DNA from 4 places in the Embleya sp. NPDC008237 genome. Region 1 is predicted to be linked to each of the others. Evidence: riboswitches for the same ligand, from Rfam matches in the RefSeq annotation. Region 1 holds a riboswitch; each other region holds the start of a gene.
What was found. A riboswitch is a leader RNA that binds a small molecule or an ion and turns the genes downstream of it on or off. The one in region 1 is predicted to bind cobalamin.

Region 1 (4,163 bases):
CATGCCTGGTAGCGGCTGGGGCGGCCGTCGGGGGTCGCGGCGTAGTGGGCGCGCAGCGATTCGAGGTCGGTCATCGGTGCCTCGGATTCCTGGCAGGCGTCCGGTCGCCGCACGGCGGCCGGACGGGCGGGCGGGATCGGGCCGGCGGTGCGGTGGGGTGGGCGACCGCGGTGATTCGCTTCCGCCCCACACCTGCTCCCGTCCCGCGGATCACATCATGGGCGGCCACACCCGACGACGACGCACCGATGCCCGGTGTCGCGTGTGCATCCGTGCCCGACCGCTCGGCCCGCGACGCACGCCGCGGACGGAGTGCGGAGGCACGAACGGGGCGCGTCCTCGTGGGAACGTACGCCCTTGGACCTCACGGCGAGCCGGTCGGCGGTCCGCCGCGCGCTCCTGGTGTTCGACGTCCCCATGCAGCCGATTGGAGCGTAGGAGACCCCTCGACCACATGCAACGCACGTGCAGCAACTTGCCGATGTCAAACGCTGATCCGAGCCCGATTCCGTCGGTGGCGACGGCACCGGTCGGGCGCCCGTCCGTTCCGTCTCGGGGGCGTCCCGTCCCGGTCGTGCGCACACGAAGGGACCTTCGCCGGAACCGACCGGGCCGAACGGCTCTGCCCGACGTTGCGGACGGGGAGCAGAGTCGGGCGTGCGGGCCGGCCCAGCGGGCAGGCTCCGGTAGCCACGGGTCGAACCCGATCGACGTCGCTCCGTGCGCACCCATGATCGGCCCGGCCGCCGTACCCATCGCCCGGGAAGGCGGCCGGGCCCAGGGCCGCCCGCATCCGCGCTGCGCCGCGTTGCGTCGGTGGCGGGCCGCCCCCGTCGTTCCTGCCCCGCCCGGCGCAACTCGCCGTCGCCTGGGTGCGTTCGCAACGTGCCCGTCCCACGAGGTCGACCCGGTCCCGGCGGCAACCGGCCGTTGGGCCTGTGGGATCGGGTCGGTCGGCCCTGGTCTGGGCGTCGGGCGCGCGGAAGGCTGAGGTCAGGGTCCGGGAGAGCAGACGCGCGGTCGAGCGCGCGGGGCGTCGGGCCCGGCGTCGACACGAGGGAATCGACCGGCACGAGCCCGTCGGCCCCGTGTCGGCGCCCGCGCGGGATTCGAGGGTTGAGACATGAGCGAACACGCCGTGATGAAACGCCCCCTCGGGCGCCACGAGGCACTGGAGCTGATGGCGAGCGCGGGGGTGGGACGCGTCGTGGTGAGCGAGGGCGCTCTTCCGGCCGTGCATCTGGTGGCGTTCGCCCTCGACCGGGAGTGCGTGGTGTTTCGGGCTCCGACCGACTCGCCCCTCGCGAAGGCCGCGCTCGACACGGTGGTCGCGTTCCAGGCCGACCGCATCGACCGCGCGGCGCAAACCGGTTGGACGAGTACGGTGACGGGCCACGCCTCCCGGGTCCGCGATGCCTCCGCCGTCGCGCACCTGGATCGCCTGCTCCCCGACATCGACGGCGACGGCGCGGAAACGGTGTGGATTCGGGTCACCACGGAATTCGTCACCGGACTCGTCGCCGAACGCCGGGACCACACCGGGAGGCCCGCGGGACCCGACCTTCCCTACGCCCGGAAGCCACCGCCCGTGGCCTGACGCACCAGGCCGGTCGCGGTCGCCGGGACCGGGTCGGCTGGACTTACTAGGACGTCCGACTATATCGTCTTCAACAACAAGGTCCGCGGTGCAGGGAAGTCGGTGCGAATCCGACATGGTCCCGCCACTGTGACCGGGGAGTGCGCTGCCGCAGCACCAAGCCACTGGCGAAGGCCGGGAAGGCGGGCATCGTGCGTAGATCCGGAAGTCAGGATACCGGCCGCGGGTATATCCGTGTTGTCCACGAGGATGGAGCAAACACGCATGACACCGGTCTGCGCACCCGCCCCGGATGATCCTGCGAACGTCGAACCCACCAGGTTTTCCTGACCACTTCGACGTCGACCCGCCCGGGCAACCACGCGCACCCGCGCCGACGTTGCGTGGTCGGGTCATGCCCCGCCTCCGGATCGCACCTGACGAGAGACAGGTCGTTCATGATCCGCGAGCTTTCCCACTTCATCGGCGGCAAGCACGTCCTCGGCGCATCCGGCGCGTTCGGCGACGTGTACGACCCCAACACCGGGCGGGTACAGGCACGCGTTCCGCTCGCGGATCGCGCCGACACCCTGGCCGCGATCGACGACGCCGAGCGGGCCCAGCCGGCCTGGGCCGACTGGAACCCGCAGCGGCGCGCCCGGGTCCTGGCCCGCTTCCTGCAACTGATCGAACCCGAACGCGAGTCGCTGGCCCGCCTGTTGTCGGCCGAGCACGGCAAGACCATCGCCGACGCCCACGGCGACCTGCAACGCGGCTTGGAGGTCGTGGAGTTCGCCATCGGTATTCCGCACCTGCTCAAGGGCGAGTTCACCGACAACGCGGGCACCGGCATCGACGTGCACTCGCTGCGCCAGCCGCTCGGCGTGGTCGCCGGCATCACCCCGTTCAACTTCCCCGCGATGATCCCGCTGTGGAAGATCGCCCCGGCCATCGCATGCGGCAACGCGTTCGTGCTCAAGCCCTCGGAGCGCGACCCCTCGGTGCCGCTGCGCCTGGCCGAACTCTTCCTCGAGGCCGGACTGCCGCCGGGCGTGCTGAATGTGGTCCACGGCGGCAAGGAGAGCGTGGACACGCTCCTGGAGGACCCGCGCGTGCAGGCGCTGGGCTTCGTCGGCTCGACCGCGATCGCCGAGTACGTGTACACCTCGGCCACCGCGAACGGCAAGCGCGCCCAGTGCTTCGGCGGCGCCAAGAACCACCTGATCGTGATGCCGGACGCGGACCTCGACCAGGTCGTCGAGGCGCTGATCGGCGCCGGATACGGCTCCGCCGGCGAGCGCTGCATGGCCATCTCGGTGGCGGTCCCCGTCGGCGCCGAGACCGCAGACGCGCTGGTGGACAAGCTCGTCGCGCGCATCGCCACCCTGCGGGTGGGCCCCTCCCACGACCGGGACGCCGACTTCGGCCCGCTGGTCGGCCGGGACGCACTCGAACGGGTGCACGGCTACCTGGACATCGGCGTCGCCGAAGGCGCCGAACTGCTCGTCGACGGCCGCGACGTGCACGTCCCCGGCCACGAGGACGGCTACTTCGTCGGCGCGTCGCTGTTCGACCACGTGACGCCCTCGATGCGGGTGTACCGGGAGGAGATCTTCGGCCCGGTGTTGTCCGTGGTCCGCGCGGCCTCCTACGAGGACGCGCTGCGCCTGGCCAGCGAGCACGAGTACGGCAACGGCGTGGCGATCTTCACCCGGGACGGCGACACCGCCCGCGACTTCGGCCGCCGAGTGAACACCGGCATGGTCGGCGTCAACGTGCCCATCCCGGTGCCGGTGGCCTACCACACCTTCGGCGGCTGGAAGCGATCCGGATTCGGCGACCTGAACCAGCACGGTCCGGACTCGATCCGCTTCTACACCCGGACCAAGACCATCACCTCGCGCTGGCCGTCCACCGCGCGCGAGAGCGCGAACTTCGACATCCCCACGATGGACTGACCCGATGACCGCACTCACCGACGACCAGCTCGCGATCGTCGAGACCACCCGGGACTTCGCCCGCGAACACCTCTCCCCGCACGCGATCGAATGGGACCGCACCGGCCACTTCCCCGTCGACGTCCTGCGCAAGGGCGCCGATCTCGGCCTCGGTGGCATCACCGTCGGCGAGGATCGGGGCGGTTCGGGGCTGAACCGACTCGACTCCGCACTGATCTACGAGGCGCTGGCCGGTGGTTGCCCGACCATCGCCGCCTACTACTCCATCCACAACATGGTCGCCTCGATGATCGACCGGCACGGCACGCCGGCGCAGCGCGCACGCTGGCTTCCGGGTCTGTGCTCGATGCACGACCTGGCCAGCTACTGCCTGACCGAGCCGGGAGCCGGCTCGGACGCCGCCGCGCTGACCACCCGCGCGACCCGCGACGGCGACGACTATCTCCTGCACGGGGTCAAGCAGTTCATCTCCGGCGCCGGATCCTCCGCGGTGTACGTGGTGATGGCGCGCACCGGAGCGGACGGCGCCGACGGGATCTCCGCGTTCATCGTGGAGGACGACAGCGCCGGGCTGTCCTTCGGACCGAACGAGCGCAAGATGGGCTGGCATGCGCAGCCCACCCGCCAGG
Region 2 (4,163 bases), on a different contig from region 1:
CCGGCACGGTCGCCTGCTGGATCCGCGTCGCGGGGCGCGAGCGCAGGTAGTACGTGGTCTTGAGACCGGTGGACCACGCGTAGCGGTACATCGAGGACAGCTTGCCGATGGTCGGGTCGGCCATGAACAGGTTCAGCGACTGCGACTGGTCGATGTACGGCGAGCGGGCCGCCGCCAGGTCGATCAGCGCGCGCTGCGGCAGCTCCCACGCGGTGCGGTACAACTCGCGCACGTCCTCGGGGAGTTCGGCGATGCCCTGGACCGAGCCCTCGGCGCGCTTGATCCGGTCGCGGACCTCGGGGGTCCACAGGCCGCGGGCCTTGAGCTCGCGCACCAGGTACGCGTTGATCTGGAGGAACTCGCCGGACAACGTCTCGCGCTTGAACAGGTTCGACACCTGCGGCTCGATGCACTCGTAGGCGCCCGCGATCGAGGCGATGGTCGCGGTCGGTGCGATCGCCACGAGCAGCGAGTTGCGCAGGCCGTGTTCGGCGACCCGGTCGCGCAGCGCATCCCAACGCTTGGTTTGGGTCGGCTGGACGCCCTCCCACAGGTCGGGCTGGAGCCGACCGCGCGCGGCGTGCGTCTGGGCGTAGGCGGGGTGCGGGCCATGTACCTCGGCGAGCGCCGAGGAGGTCTCCAACGCGGTGAGGTAGATCTCCTCGGAGATCAGCGTGGACAGTTCGCGTGCCTCGACCGAGTCGAACGGCATGCCGAGCGTGAAGAACACGTCCTGCAGGCCCATCAGACCCAGGCCCACCGGGCGCCAGCGCGGGTTGGACGCGGCGGCCTGGTCGGTCGGGTAGTAGTTGATGTCGATGACCCGGTCCAGGAAGACCACAGCGGTGCGAACCGTCGCGCGCAGCTTGTCCCAGTCCATGCCCTCGCCGGCGACCACGTGCGCGCCGAGGTTGACCGAGCCGAGGTTGCACACGGCCGTCTCGCCGTCGCTGGTGACCTCCAGGATCTCGGTGCACAGGTTGGACAGGTGCACCACGTTGCCCGGCTCCGCGGCCTGGTTGCAGGTGCGGTTGGCCGCGTCCTTGAAGGTCATCCAGCCGTTGCCGGTCTGCGCGAGCGTGCGCATCATCCGGGCGTACAGGTCGCGCGCGGGCATCTGCCGGACGAACCGGCCGTCCCGCTCGGCGGCTTCGTAGACCCGGTCGAACTCGGCGCCCCACAGATCGGGCAGTTCGGGCAGCTCGTTCGGGTCGAACAGCGACCAGACGCCGTCCTCCTGGACCCGGCGCATGAACAGGTCCGGCACCCAGTTGGCCAGGTTGAGGTTGTGCGCGCGGCGCGCGTCCTCACCGGTGTTCTCGCGCAGTTCGAGGAACTCCAGGATGTCCGGGTGCCACGTCTCCAGGTACACGCAGGCCGCGCCCTTGCGCCGGCCGCCCTGGTTGACCGCGGCCACCGACGAGTCGAGCGTCTTGAGCCACGGCACGATGCCGTTGGAGTGCCCGTTGGTGCCGCGGATCAGCGAGCCGCGCGAACGCACCCGCGACCATGCCACGCCGATGCCGCCGGCGAACTTCGACAGCCGGGCGATCCGCCCGTACATGTCGTAGATCGACTCCAGCTCGTCCTTGGGCGAGTCGAGCAGGTAGCACGAGGACATCTGGGTGTGCACCGTGCCGGAGTTGAACAGCGTCGGTGAGCTGGGCAGGTAGGCGAGCGAGGACATCAGCCGGTAGAAACCGATCGCCTCGCCGGGCTCCCGGGCCAGGCCGCACGCCACCCGCAGCAGGAAGTGCTGCGGCGTCTCGACCACCTTGCGCGAGACCGGGTGGCGCAGCAGGTAGCGGTCGTACACGGTGCGCAGGCCGAAGTACTCGAACCTGCGGTCGCCTTCGGCGTCCACGGCGGCGTCCAGCTCGGCGGCGTGCTTCGCGACGAACGCCGCGGTCTCCGCGCCGATGACGCCCTCCCGGCGACCGAGCGCGATGCCGGCGCTGAACGAGGTGACGCCGGCCGCCAGGGCCTCTTCCGCGATCCGGCCGGCGAGCAGGCGCGCGGCGAGCCGCGAGTAGGCGGGCTCCTCGGCGATCAGCTCGGCCGCGGTGCGCACCGCCAGGTCCGCGGCGGCGCCCTTGTCCGCGCCCTCGTTCAGGCCCGCGACGACCCGGCGGACGACCCGATCCGGATCGACCTCCGGCAGATCGCGCGCCTGGGTGCGCACCAGGGTTGCCAGTTGGTCCTCGGGGCTTTCGTCGATCCGCATCCGGGTCGCGCCCACGCTGTCCACAACGGTCACGTGCTCTCTCCTCGCGAGCTCGTACGTACAGGTGACCCCGCGCCCGAAGGCACGGGCAGCCGGCAGGTATTCGGACTCGCGGGCATGCCGGGGCACCGCCGGGCACGGCGTGCTCGGCGGGCCGCGGAGTACCTAGTGGTCGTCGCTTCCCGAATGTCTCTCGACGTTCGGCGCTCCATGACGACGTTCGTTCCCGCTCACCGCTGCGGGGCAGTTCCGGCTTCACACCGGATTCCCTCTCGCGTCGCCCTTCCCCTGAGGGAACGGCGAACCAGCTGCGTCGCAGAGCATATATGTAGTGGCGGGGTGGTCGTTGCACCCCCAGGTGTTGTGTCGTGTCGCGGTTCTCGGCGTACCACGGATCGCCACCGGCGGGCCCGCCACCGGCGGTGCGGCCCCCGGGGCACCGGGTGCGGCGGTGCCCTGCGGGCGGTGTGGGACCGGCTCCCGCCGGATGCCCGGCACGACGGTACTCGCGTGCACCGCGTCGAGCGGTCGCGCGACACGCCGGCGGCGCGGTGTCGTGGGGCCTGCCGCATCCGCCGCGAGGGCGGCGGCCGGGGCGACCCGAGAACGGGTCTCCGCGCCGCGCCCGGCGGGCGGCGGAGGCGGTCGGGCGGTCCGCCGCGGGCGCGGGCGGTGCGCGGGCTCAGGGACGGCCGGTCCGCGGCCCGGAGTACGGCGGGCGGGCGTGTCGGGCCGGGCGGTCGTGCGGTCGGTCCACCGCTCCCGGCACCTCCCGACCCGAGTCGCGCCACTCCGCGACCAACGCCTCGTAGACGGGGGTCTCGATCGTCTCGGTGGGCCACGGCCCGAACGGGGCCCGCAGGATCTTCATGCCGACCCAACCGCGCGAGGGGGCGTGAAGTAACCACCAACCGGGTGATGCCACTCGGTCGGTTGACGTATCGACTCGGATACAGGTAGCCGAAACGGTCCCGACTCGCCCGGGAACCCGGGCTCCGGGCATCGGGCATCGGCGGACGGCGTGCCGTCGCGCGGGACCACCGGCCCCGGCCGCCTCATGCCGGCGGCGCGGCGCCCCGCCCCTCGGGACCCGCCGGGGCTTCCGGAGCCGCTCGGCGCTCGGCGGCCCCGTCCGCGCCCGAGGAGTCCGGATCGCTCGCCGCCCGGAGTTCGGCGAACGCCTCGCCCAGCGCCGCCGCCGTCCAGTGCGCGTTCAGGCCGCTCGGGTTCGGCAGCACCCAGATCCCGGTGTCGCCGATCGTCTCGTGCTGCCGGCCGACCACCGCCTTCGGCCGGCCGAAGCCGGTCCGGTACGCGCCGATGCCCAACACCGCCAGCCAGGCCGGTCGGTACCGGTGCACCCTGGCCGTGAGCGCCGCGCCGCCCGCGATGTACTCGTCCTTGGTCAACTCGTCCGCGCGGGCGGTGGTGCGGGCCACCACGTTGGTGATGCCGAGACCGAGCGCGAGCAGCTCGTCCTGCTCGGTCGGAGCGAGCAGGCGAGGTGTGAACCCGGACGCGTACAGCGCGGGCCAGAACCGGTTCCCCGGACGGGCGAAGTGCCGACCGGTGGCGCCGGACCACAGGCCCGGGTTGATCCCGCAGAACAACACTCGAAGGTCGGGCCCGATCACGTCCGGGATGCTGCGCCCGTGTGCCGCGGCCAGCTCGGCGGCGGTGGGGTTGCGGCCCGGCGGGATGGGCAACACGAGCGCTTTCGCGGGGCCCGGCTCGGGCTCTTTCGCGCTCATGGTGCCTCCGCGATCAGCGCCGTGCCCACCGATCGGAAGCCGAGCCGGCCGTACATGCGCGCCACGTCCTCGTCGCCCGCCGACAGGAACACCGTGTCGTTCCCGCCGTCGAGCGCATGCCCGGCCAGCTCCCAGGTCACCGCCGCCGCGAGGCCGCCGCGTCGGGCCGCGGGGAGCGTGGCCACACC
Region 3 (4,163 bases), on a different contig from region 1:
AAGTCGGCCGCAGACTCGCCGCGGCCAGCAACGCGGTGTCCGCGAGCAGCACCTCCGCCGGCCCGGTGTGCAGGCGCCCGTCGGCCAACACGGCCGCGTCGTCGGCCCAGCGCAGCGCGAGGTCCACGTCGTGCGTGGCCATCACCACCGTGGTCCCGGCCGCACGCAACTCGGCCAGGGTGTCCAGGAGGGCCTCCTGTCCGGCCGGGTCCAGGCCGGCGGTCGGCTCGTCCAGCACCAGCACCTCGGGCCGCATCGCGATCGCACCGGCGATGGCGACCCGCTTGCGCTGGCCGAAGGACAGCAGGTGCACCGGTCGTTCGGCCAGCGCGGTGATCCCGAGCGCGGCGAGCGCCTCGGCCACCCGCGAACGCACCTCGGCCGGGTCCAGGCCCAGATTGAGCGGCCCGAACGAGACGTCCTGGCCCACCGACGCGGAGAACAGCTGGTCGTCGGGATCCTGGACGACCAGCTGCACGACCCGACGCAGCGCGGTGAGTCCCTTGCGGTCGTGCCGAATCGGCACCCCGTGCAATTCGACCCGCCCCGAATCCGGCACCAGGCCGCCGGTCAACAGCCGCAGCAGCGTGGTCTTCCCGCAGCCGTTCGGCCCGAGCAGGGCCAGCGCGCGGCCGGCCGGAACGGCCAGGGACAACCCGCTCAACACCGGCGGCCCGTCCTCGTAGGCGTAGCCGATCTCTCGTACCCGCAACGGAATCACGGCACCACCGATACCAGGAGAAGGGTGGCGGCGACGACCGCCGCCACCACGAACAGGGAGCCCACGACGAAGGCACGCGAGATTCGTACCTCGTCCACGAGCACCCGCAGGCGCCCGTCGTAGCCGCGCCCGGCCAGGCCCGCCTCCAGGCGTTGGGCGCGAGCGAACGCGTGCACGAACACCGCCGAGCCGAGCCCGGCCACCGAGCGCCACCGGGCCCGACGGGTGCGATGGCCCAGCCGGCCGGCCTGCGCCTGGTTGATCCTCGCGGTCGTGTCGTAGAGCACGAACAACATCCGGTACATCACCGCCGCGACGTCCACCACGGCGGCCGGGACACCCACCCGGGTCAGCCGGGGCAACACGTCCGACAGCGGCGTGGTGAACGCGAACAGCAACATCGCGAGGCCGGCGGCACCGGAGCGGGCGAGCAACTCGGCCGCGTGGCGCGGTCCGTCCTCGGCCCACCCGACGCCGTCCGCGCCGATGCTCACGAGCAGCGTCAGGGCGCCGGTGGCGGCGAAGCCGAGCGGGGCGCGGGCGGCCCGCCACAACCGCCGGGCGGGCACCTTGGCGAACCCGAACGCGACGACCAGGACGGTCCCGGCGACCAGGACCGCGCCCGGCCACGGCGGCAGCGCGACCGCGCAGCCGAGCAGCCCGAAGGAGAGCACGGCCTTGTCGGCCGGGTGGCGGCGGCGCCACGAACTCGCGTGCGCCGCCGCATCGATCGGCAACACGGGATCAGCGACCCGGGGCCGATACCGGTGCCTCGGCGGCGGCGTCCGCCGGCTCGTCGGGTGTGTCCGCGGCCTCGGGCGCGAGTCGGCGACGGGTGCGCTTGACGCCGAACACGTAGCCGACCACGCCTGCGCCGACTGCGGCCTGCAACGCGAACAGGCCGGACTCGATCTCGCCGGACGGCGGTTCGTACAGCGGGCTGAACCACGGTTCGTAGTCCGGGTCGTTCTCGGTGATCGCGGTCTCGGCCTGGGTGTCGGAGCCCGCGAACGGCTCGTCCTTGTGGTCGCCCATCCCGAACACCACGGGCAGCGCCGCGAGCAGCACCACGGCCAGCACGATCAGCAGGTTGATCTTCGTCGAGCGCTTCACTTGGTCTTCTCCTCCTCGCGCGCGACCCGCGCGTCGGTGACCACACCGAGGCGGATCAGGTCGCCTCGGCTGGACTGCCGCAGCAAGCGCACGACCAGGACGGTCAGCAGACCCTCACTGATCGCCAGCGGGATCTGGGTGAGCGAGAAGATGCCGCCGAACTTGGCCAGGGCGCCGGGGAATCCGCTGTCGGGGTCGGGGAAGGCGAGGGCCAGTTGCACGCTTGTCACGCAGTACGTGCTCAGGTCCGCGACGAACGCGCCCAGGAACACCGCGACATCCAGCGGCATGGTGCCGCCGCGTCGATCGAGTAGTGAGCGGGCCAGTCGATAGGCGCCGTAACCCGCCCACGGGCCGACGATCGCCATCGAGAACGCGTTCGCGCCGAGTGTGGTCAGCCCGCCGTGCGCCAGCAACAACGCCTGGAAGAGCAGGGTGATCGTGCCCAGCACGGCCATGATCGGTGGTCGGAACAGGATGGCGCCCAGTCCGGTACCGGTGGGATGCGAGCAACTCCCGGTGACGGAGGGGATCTTCAGTGCGGACAGCACGAACGAGAACGCGCCGGACGCGCCCAGCAGCAGGGTGTTCTCGGGGCGGTCGCGTACCTCGCGGGTGAGCGCGCGGGCACCGTGGACGACGAACGGGGTCGACGCGACGCCCCAGGCGACGGCGTGTTCCCAGGGCAGATAGCCCTCGGCGATATGCATGAGGAAGGGTCCCTCTCCAACACCTCGTGGACGGACGATCGCCGTGGCCGGTCTCCTGGCTGACGGGTCGTACGTTCACGTCTCCGCCTTCCCGGGGCCGCGCAAGCGGTCCCAGTGGCTTCCCCGAGACGACGAATCAACGTTTTCGCGGGGGTGGAGGAGAACTTCCCGATCACAGTGGCGAGGGCCGCGCCGGCATCGAACCGGCTTCCCGAACACCACGGCGAGCCGACACTAGTGGTCGGATGGACATGGCGACAAGGTGGCTTTTGCAAACCGTGCGCAAGACCACAAGATGGGCGGAGCGGCCGATCAATAGCCGCATTCCGGAAACGGGCCGCAGCTGTCCTGGCCTTGCGCGCACTCGCGCGGTCCACGATCCGGGGCGGCCCGCGGGAGGGCGACCCGGGTCGCAGGCGGCGCGGACGAGTGCCGTGCGGCCGGCTCAGTCCAGGCCGGGGCCGCGGCCGCGGACGACCAGGGTGCCCGCCACCCGATCGCCGACCCGCTGCCGTCGCTCGCTGCCGAGCACCGCGGTCAGCCCGATCGCGCCGAGTGCGAACGCGTCGACGGCCAACAGCAGCCAGCGGATCCCGAGTTGGCGCCGGCCGGCACGTCCGCCGGACACGTCCACGACGCGGATGCCGAACACCTGCATGCCCCACGTGCGCCCGTCGTGCTCGGCGGGACGCAGCACCCAGTACCAGAACAGGATCGCGACCGCGACGACGATCACGCCGGCGGTGATCGTCGTGGTCAGCGGACCGCTGCGGATCGAGCCGTCGGGGTGCGTGGGCAGCAGGACGAACAGGAACATCGCGGCTCCGGGCAACAGCGCGGAGGCCACCACGTCCACCAGGAACTGGCCGATTCGGCGCCACAGCACCGAGGGGACGAGCGGGCTCTCGACCGCGGGCAGCCACAGTCGGGCACCCGACCGGGCGGGACGTGCCGAGCGCGCGAAGTGCTGCGGAAGGCTCCGTTCGTACATGTCCTTGTACTTTCCGCTACCGGGCGAGTTGACTCCCGGCGCGGCCGGATATCGCAGAGATTGCGCCCGGTCGGCGGACATGGAGGCCGACCGGACACGGAGGGGAGGCGGGCGGTCACCGGAATCGACCGGAGGACGTCGTTCGATGACCCGAAGCCGAGTCGTGCGGTGCCGCGCCGCGCCGTATCGAGCCGAGCCCGCGCCGCGACGCGGCGGACGTGGTCCGGCGCGGCGCCGGCCGATCAGGGCGTCATCGGACCGTCCGCCCCGAACAGGTCCGGCTCGGAGCGGCTGATCACGTCGTACAGCGGCTTGTAGTTGATCCAGGCCACCGTGTCGTTGCCCAGCTGTTCGCGGGTCAGCCGGGCGTTCTCCGGCGAGATCGGCTTGAGTTCGCCGGCCGCCTGGGCGAGCAGCTGCACCTGGCAGGAGCGCTCCATGGTGATGAACCACCACGCCGCGGCGTCGACCGACTGCCCGACCGTGAGCAGGCCGTGATTGCGCAGGATCAGCGCCTTGCGCGGGCCGAGCGTCTCGGCGATCCGGCGGCCCTCCTCGGCGTCGAGCACGACACCCGCGTAGTCGTCGAACAGCTCGTGGTCCTCGTAGAAGGGGCACACGTCCTGGG
Region 4 (4,163 bases), on a different contig from region 1:
AGCGGCGGGACCGCGTCCGCGAGGCCGGCCGCCCAGCCGCCGATCACCACGATCTCCGGGTCCAGCGCCAGCACCAGCGCGGTGACGTCGTGGATCAGCCGCTGGACGAAACGGTCCACCGCCTCGCTCGCGGTCCGGTCGCCCTCGGCCGCGTGTCGGAACACCTCGCCGACGGCCGCCTCGTCCAGCGGTGGCAGCGGCGTGCCGGTGGTGGACAGCAGGTTCTCCGGGGTGACCTGGCGGCCCAGCAGGTGCAGGGCGCCGATCTCGCCGGCGGCGCCGCCGAAGCCGCGATGCAGGCGGCCGTTGATGAACGAGCCGGCGCCCGGGCTGAGGCCGGCCATCACGTAGACGATGTCGTCGGAACCGACGGCGACGCCCTTCCAGCGTTCGCCGATCGCGGCCAGGTTGGCGTCGTTCTCGACCTGGACCGGACAGCTGAACGAGCGGCCGAGCCGGCCGCCGAGGTCCAGGCCGGTCCAACCCGGCATCGCCGAGGACAGCGTGACCACGCCCTCGGTGTCCACGATCCCGGGCGTGCCCACGCCCACACCCCACAACGAACCCCGGGACACCTGGGCCCGGCGCAGCGTCTCGCTGACCAGGCCGCGCACGCGTTCGAGTCGATCCTCGGCCTCGCAGTCCTCCTCCACGGTGCGCGCGCCCCGGCCGACGATCGTGCCGGCGAGGTCGGCGAGCACGACCCGGATGTGGTGCACGCCGACGTCGACGCCGAGCAGGTGACCGGCCTCGGCGTGGAAGCGGAAGCGTCGGGCCGGTCGACCACGCGGTCGACTGCCGTCCTCGCTCTCGGCGGTCGTGGTCTCCACGACCAGACCCTCGGCGAGCAGGCCGTCGACGACCCCCTCGACGGTGGGGCGGGACAGACCGGTGGCCTCCATCAACGCGGTCACGGTCAACACCTCGCCGGCGCGCAACGTGCGCAGGGTTGCCGCGGAGTTGATCCGCCGGACCACGGAGGAGTCTCCGCCGGTCGCCTGTGCCACAGCTCTTGTCCTCTCATCGCGCCGGCGCGCGGTACGTCGGTCCGGGCCGCCGCGCCCGTCGTACACGTCGCCGCTCAGGCGCGGATGGTACCCAGATTTCGCGTCGAATCAGGACGCGGGCCGCAACGCGGTCGGCCCCGCCTCGGCGAACGCCAGCCGGCAGGTGTCCGCGCGGTAGGTCGCCACGGTGACCGCCGCGGTCCGGCCGAGCGCGGTGTACGTCGTGGTCACGATCAGCACGGCGGTACCCGGCGGACGCTCCAGGTAGCGCGCCTCCTCGGCCTCGGCCACGCCCAGCTCGACCGCGCGGTGCCGGCTCTCCAGGCGGTGCCCGCGCAGTTGGCGCAGCATCAGCGAGGCCCGCTCGAAGCCCGGGACGCGGGTGGACAACGAGGGCACGACGGCGCGGGAGACGTACAGGCATTCCAGGCCGACCACCTGGCGCATGGAGAACTGGCGGCGGCGCAGCCGGTGCACCAGGGCCGAGGGGCGGCCCTTGAGGGTGTCCGCGAAGTCGTCGGTCACCGGCACCGTGGCGCAGTCGATCACCTCGCGGTCGCGCAGGTCGACGCCCGGCCAGCCCTCGCCGTCGGCGCTCAGCGAGACGTCCACGCGCGGTCCGGCGACGGTGGTGCCGGCGCCGCGCTTGCGGACCAGGCGGCCTTCGAGTTCGAGCTGCTCCAGCGCGTGCCGCAGGGTGGCCCGGGCGACGCCGAAGCGGGCGGCGAGGTCGCGCTCGTTGGGGAGGATGTCGCCGGAGCTGAAGTCCTCCTCGATCGCCTTCAGCAGCGAGGTGCGCAGTTGCCAGTACTTGGGCTCGCCGAAGACCGCTTCGTCCGGCAATGTCGCCATGCTGCTCACGGACGCCCCCTCGGCTGGCCGACGCCTGCGCGGCGCGGACTTATTGCATGCTCGGTTTAGTAAAGACGGTTGAATATAACCGCGTCGGACCACGAAAGGTCCAGACCAAGTCGGTCGAAGTTCCCGGTGACCTGGCTCACATCACCCTGCCCGCACCGCCGGCGCCTAAGCTGACCTGCGCGAATGGTTCACGCCCCCGACCGGGGCGCGTGTCGCAAGAGGGAATCCGGTGCGAGTCCGGAACTGCCCCGCAGCGGTGAGTGGGAACGAGAGCCGTCATCACGCACTGGACGCCGAGCACGGCGTCCGGGAAGCGACGGCCGGTAGGTGTCGGTGCCCGGACGGGCCGACGTGCCCACGAGTCCGAAGACCTGCCTTCGCCCGTGCGCGGCCCGCCCGTGCGCGGCCCGTCCGGGGCCCCGCGGGAGGGTCGGTCGCGTGTTCGTGGCCGGCTCCGCCGCTTCGTCTCGGTCGGGACCCGGATCGAACTCGCGAAGGAGAGTTCCCATGACCCGCTCCGACCGTTCCCGCTCTGATCGCTCCGACCGCTCGCAACGTGCCGATCGTCGTGATCGCGCGGCGCAACCCAAGCAGTCGAAGCAGCCCAAGCAGCCCGCCGATTCGGCCGCCTGCACGATCACCGTGTGCCGGGGTTGCTGTTGCGGCACCGCCAAGATCGCGGGTACGGATCACGCCGGCCAACCGGCCGCGCTGGGCGCGGCCCTGGCCGGCACTCGGGTCGCGGTCCGGCTCGGCGACTGTCTGGGTCCGTGCGAGCGCGGCAATGTGATCGTGGTGCAACCCTCGCCGACGGGCCGTGCGGCGGGCGGCCGGCCGACCTGGTTCGGGACGGTCAACGACCCGGAGACGACCGGCGAGATAGCGGCGTGGGCGGCGGCGGGCGGTCCGGGGATCGCGGACGCCCCGGGGGTGTTGGACCTGTACGAATTCACGCCGAACCGCAAGGCCCGGCAGGGGTTGGACTCCTGACGAGGGCTCATCCCCGAAGCCTGCCCGGCCGCGAAGACGACCCGACGAAAAGGCCGCCCCACTCGGGCAACGCCCGGACGAACATCGGGCGCCGGGCCGGCCGGGCCGGCCGACATCGATGCGGAACATCGGGAAAATTGGTCCAGTCCAATGTATTGACGGGCCGGAAGCGGAAGGCCACCCTTTGGCCATTGGTCTATACCAAGTCCATCGAGGGAGTCCCCCGTGGCACGTCGCTACGTCCCCGTCCTGGCCGCTGCCGCCGCGTCGGCCGGATTGATCTCGCTGTTCGCATTCACCGGTGGTGCGACCGCCGCCGGCCCCGCCGCGTCCCCGGCGGCCACCGGCATCGGCAGCAACTGGTATGCCGCCGCCCCCTACCTGATGCCGCTCGACAACGACCCGCCGGACGCCGGCGCGGTGATGGACGCCACCGGCCTGAAGGCGTTCCAGCTCGCCTTCATCCTGGCCCCCAACGGCGGTGGTTGTACGCCGACTTGGGACGGCACCAAGCCGACCTCGACGGATACCGCGGTGGCCGGTGTGATCGCCGCGATCCGAGCCAAGGGCGGCGACGTCTCGGCGTCCGCCGGCGGCTACGGCGGCACCAAGCTCGGCCAGACCTGCGGCACTCCCGAGGCGACCGCCGCCGCGTACCAGCAGGTGATCGACAAGTATTCGCTCAAGGCGCTGGACTTCGACCTGGAGGAGCCCGAGTACGAGAACGCCGCGGCCATCCACAACGAGATCGGCGCCGCGAAGATCATCCAGCAGCGCAACCCGGGCATCTACCTCTCGGTGACCACGGCCGCCACCGCCGACGGCACCGGCTGGTTCGGCAAGCAGATGTTGAACGAGGCCAAGGCGCAGGGCTTCGTCCCGGACAACTTCTCGATCATGCCGTTCGACGGCGGGTTCAACGGCGCCGCCGCGCAGACCTCGGCGCTGACCAACTTCAACACCATCCTGCGCAACACGTTCGGCTGGGACACCGCCACCGCCTATGCCCACGAGGGCATTTCGCAGATGAACGGACGCAGCGACACCGGCGAGTACTTCTACCAGGCCGATTTCCAGACCGTGTACGACTACGCGGTCGGCCACCACATGGCGCGCTTCACCAACTGGTCGGTCAACCGGGACCGCCAGTGCACGCCGCCGGACAACAACGGCAAGACCTCGGGCGTGTGCAGCAGCGTGCCGCAGGGCGCCTACGACTTCACCAAGTTCTCCGTGCGGTTCGCGGGCGCCACGCCGCCCACCACGACCCCGCCGACGACGACCCCGCCGACCACCGTCCCGCCG

Region 2: it holds a riboswitch for cobalamin, as region 1 does, so the genes downstream of both, ACFZBU_RS05600 (ribonucleoside-diphosphate reductase subunit alpha) here and ACFZBU_RS12855 (CoA-acylating methylmalonate-semialdehyde dehydrogenase) in region 1, are expected to answer to the same signal.
Region 3: it holds a riboswitch for cobalamin, as region 1 does, so the genes downstream of both, ACFZBU_RS09690 (energy-coupling factor ABC transporter permease) here and ACFZBU_RS12855 (CoA-acylating methylmalonate-semialdehyde dehydrogenase) in region 1, are expected to answer to the same signal.
Region 4: it holds a riboswitch for cobalamin, as region 1 does, so the genes downstream of both, ACFZBU_RS33290 ((2Fe-2S) ferredoxin domain-containing protein) here and ACFZBU_RS12855 (CoA-acylating methylmalonate-semialdehyde dehydrogenase) in region 1, are expected to answer to the same signal.

The regions. Positions count from the first base shown of each region.
Region 1 covers NZ_JBIBGL010000004.1:547,050-551,212, forward strand. Annotated here, with positions in the region: gene ACFZBU_RS12845 (class I SAM-dependent methyltransferase) at 1-74, opposite strand, end outside; gene ACFZBU_RS12850 (pyridoxamine 5'-phosphate oxidase family protein) at 1,124-1,597, shown strand; cobalamin riboswitch at 1,667-1,837, shown strand; gene ACFZBU_RS12855 (CoA-acylating methylmalonate-semialdehyde dehydrogenase) at 2,035-3,534, shown strand; gene ACFZBU_RS12860 (acyl-CoA dehydrogenase family protein) at 3,539-4,163, shown strand, end outside.
Region 2 covers NZ_JBIBGL010000002.1:553,186-557,348, forward strand. Annotated here, with positions in the region: gene ACFZBU_RS05600 (ribonucleoside-diphosphate reductase subunit alpha) at 1-2,224, opposite strand, end outside; cobalamin riboswitch at 2,301-2,548, opposite strand; gene ACFZBU_RS05605 (hypothetical protein) at 2,907-3,095, opposite strand; gene mug (G/U mismatch-specific DNA glycosylase) at 3,280-3,975, opposite strand; gene ACFZBU_RS05615 (GNAT family N-acetyltransferase) at 3,972-4,163, opposite strand, start outside.
Region 3 covers NZ_JBIBGL010000003.1:633,921-638,083, reverse strand. Annotated here, with positions in the region: gene ACFZBU_RS09705 (energy-coupling factor ABC transporter ATP-binding protein) at 1-721, opposite strand, end outside; gene cbiQ (cobalt ECF transporter T component CbiQ) at 718-1,461, opposite strand; gene ACFZBU_RS09695 (energy-coupling factor ABC transporter substrate-binding protein) at 1,466-1,834, opposite strand; gene ACFZBU_RS09690 (energy-coupling factor ABC transporter permease) at 1,831-2,544, opposite strand; cobalamin riboswitch at 2,572-2,782, opposite strand; gene ACFZBU_RS09685 (RDD family protein) at 2,990-3,535, opposite strand; gene ACFZBU_RS09680 (class II aldolase/adducin family protein) at 3,778-4,163, opposite strand, start outside.
Region 4 covers NZ_JBIBGL010000015.1:30,927-35,089, reverse strand. Annotated here, with positions in the region: gene ACFZBU_RS33300 (ROK family protein) at 1-1,007, opposite strand, end outside; gene ACFZBU_RS33295 (GntR family transcriptional regulator) at 1,116-1,859, opposite strand; cobalamin riboswitch at 2,052-2,246, shown strand; gene ACFZBU_RS33290 ((2Fe-2S) ferredoxin domain-containing protein) at 2,376-2,858, shown strand; gene ACFZBU_RS33285 (carbohydrate-binding protein) at 3,084-4,163, shown strand, end outside.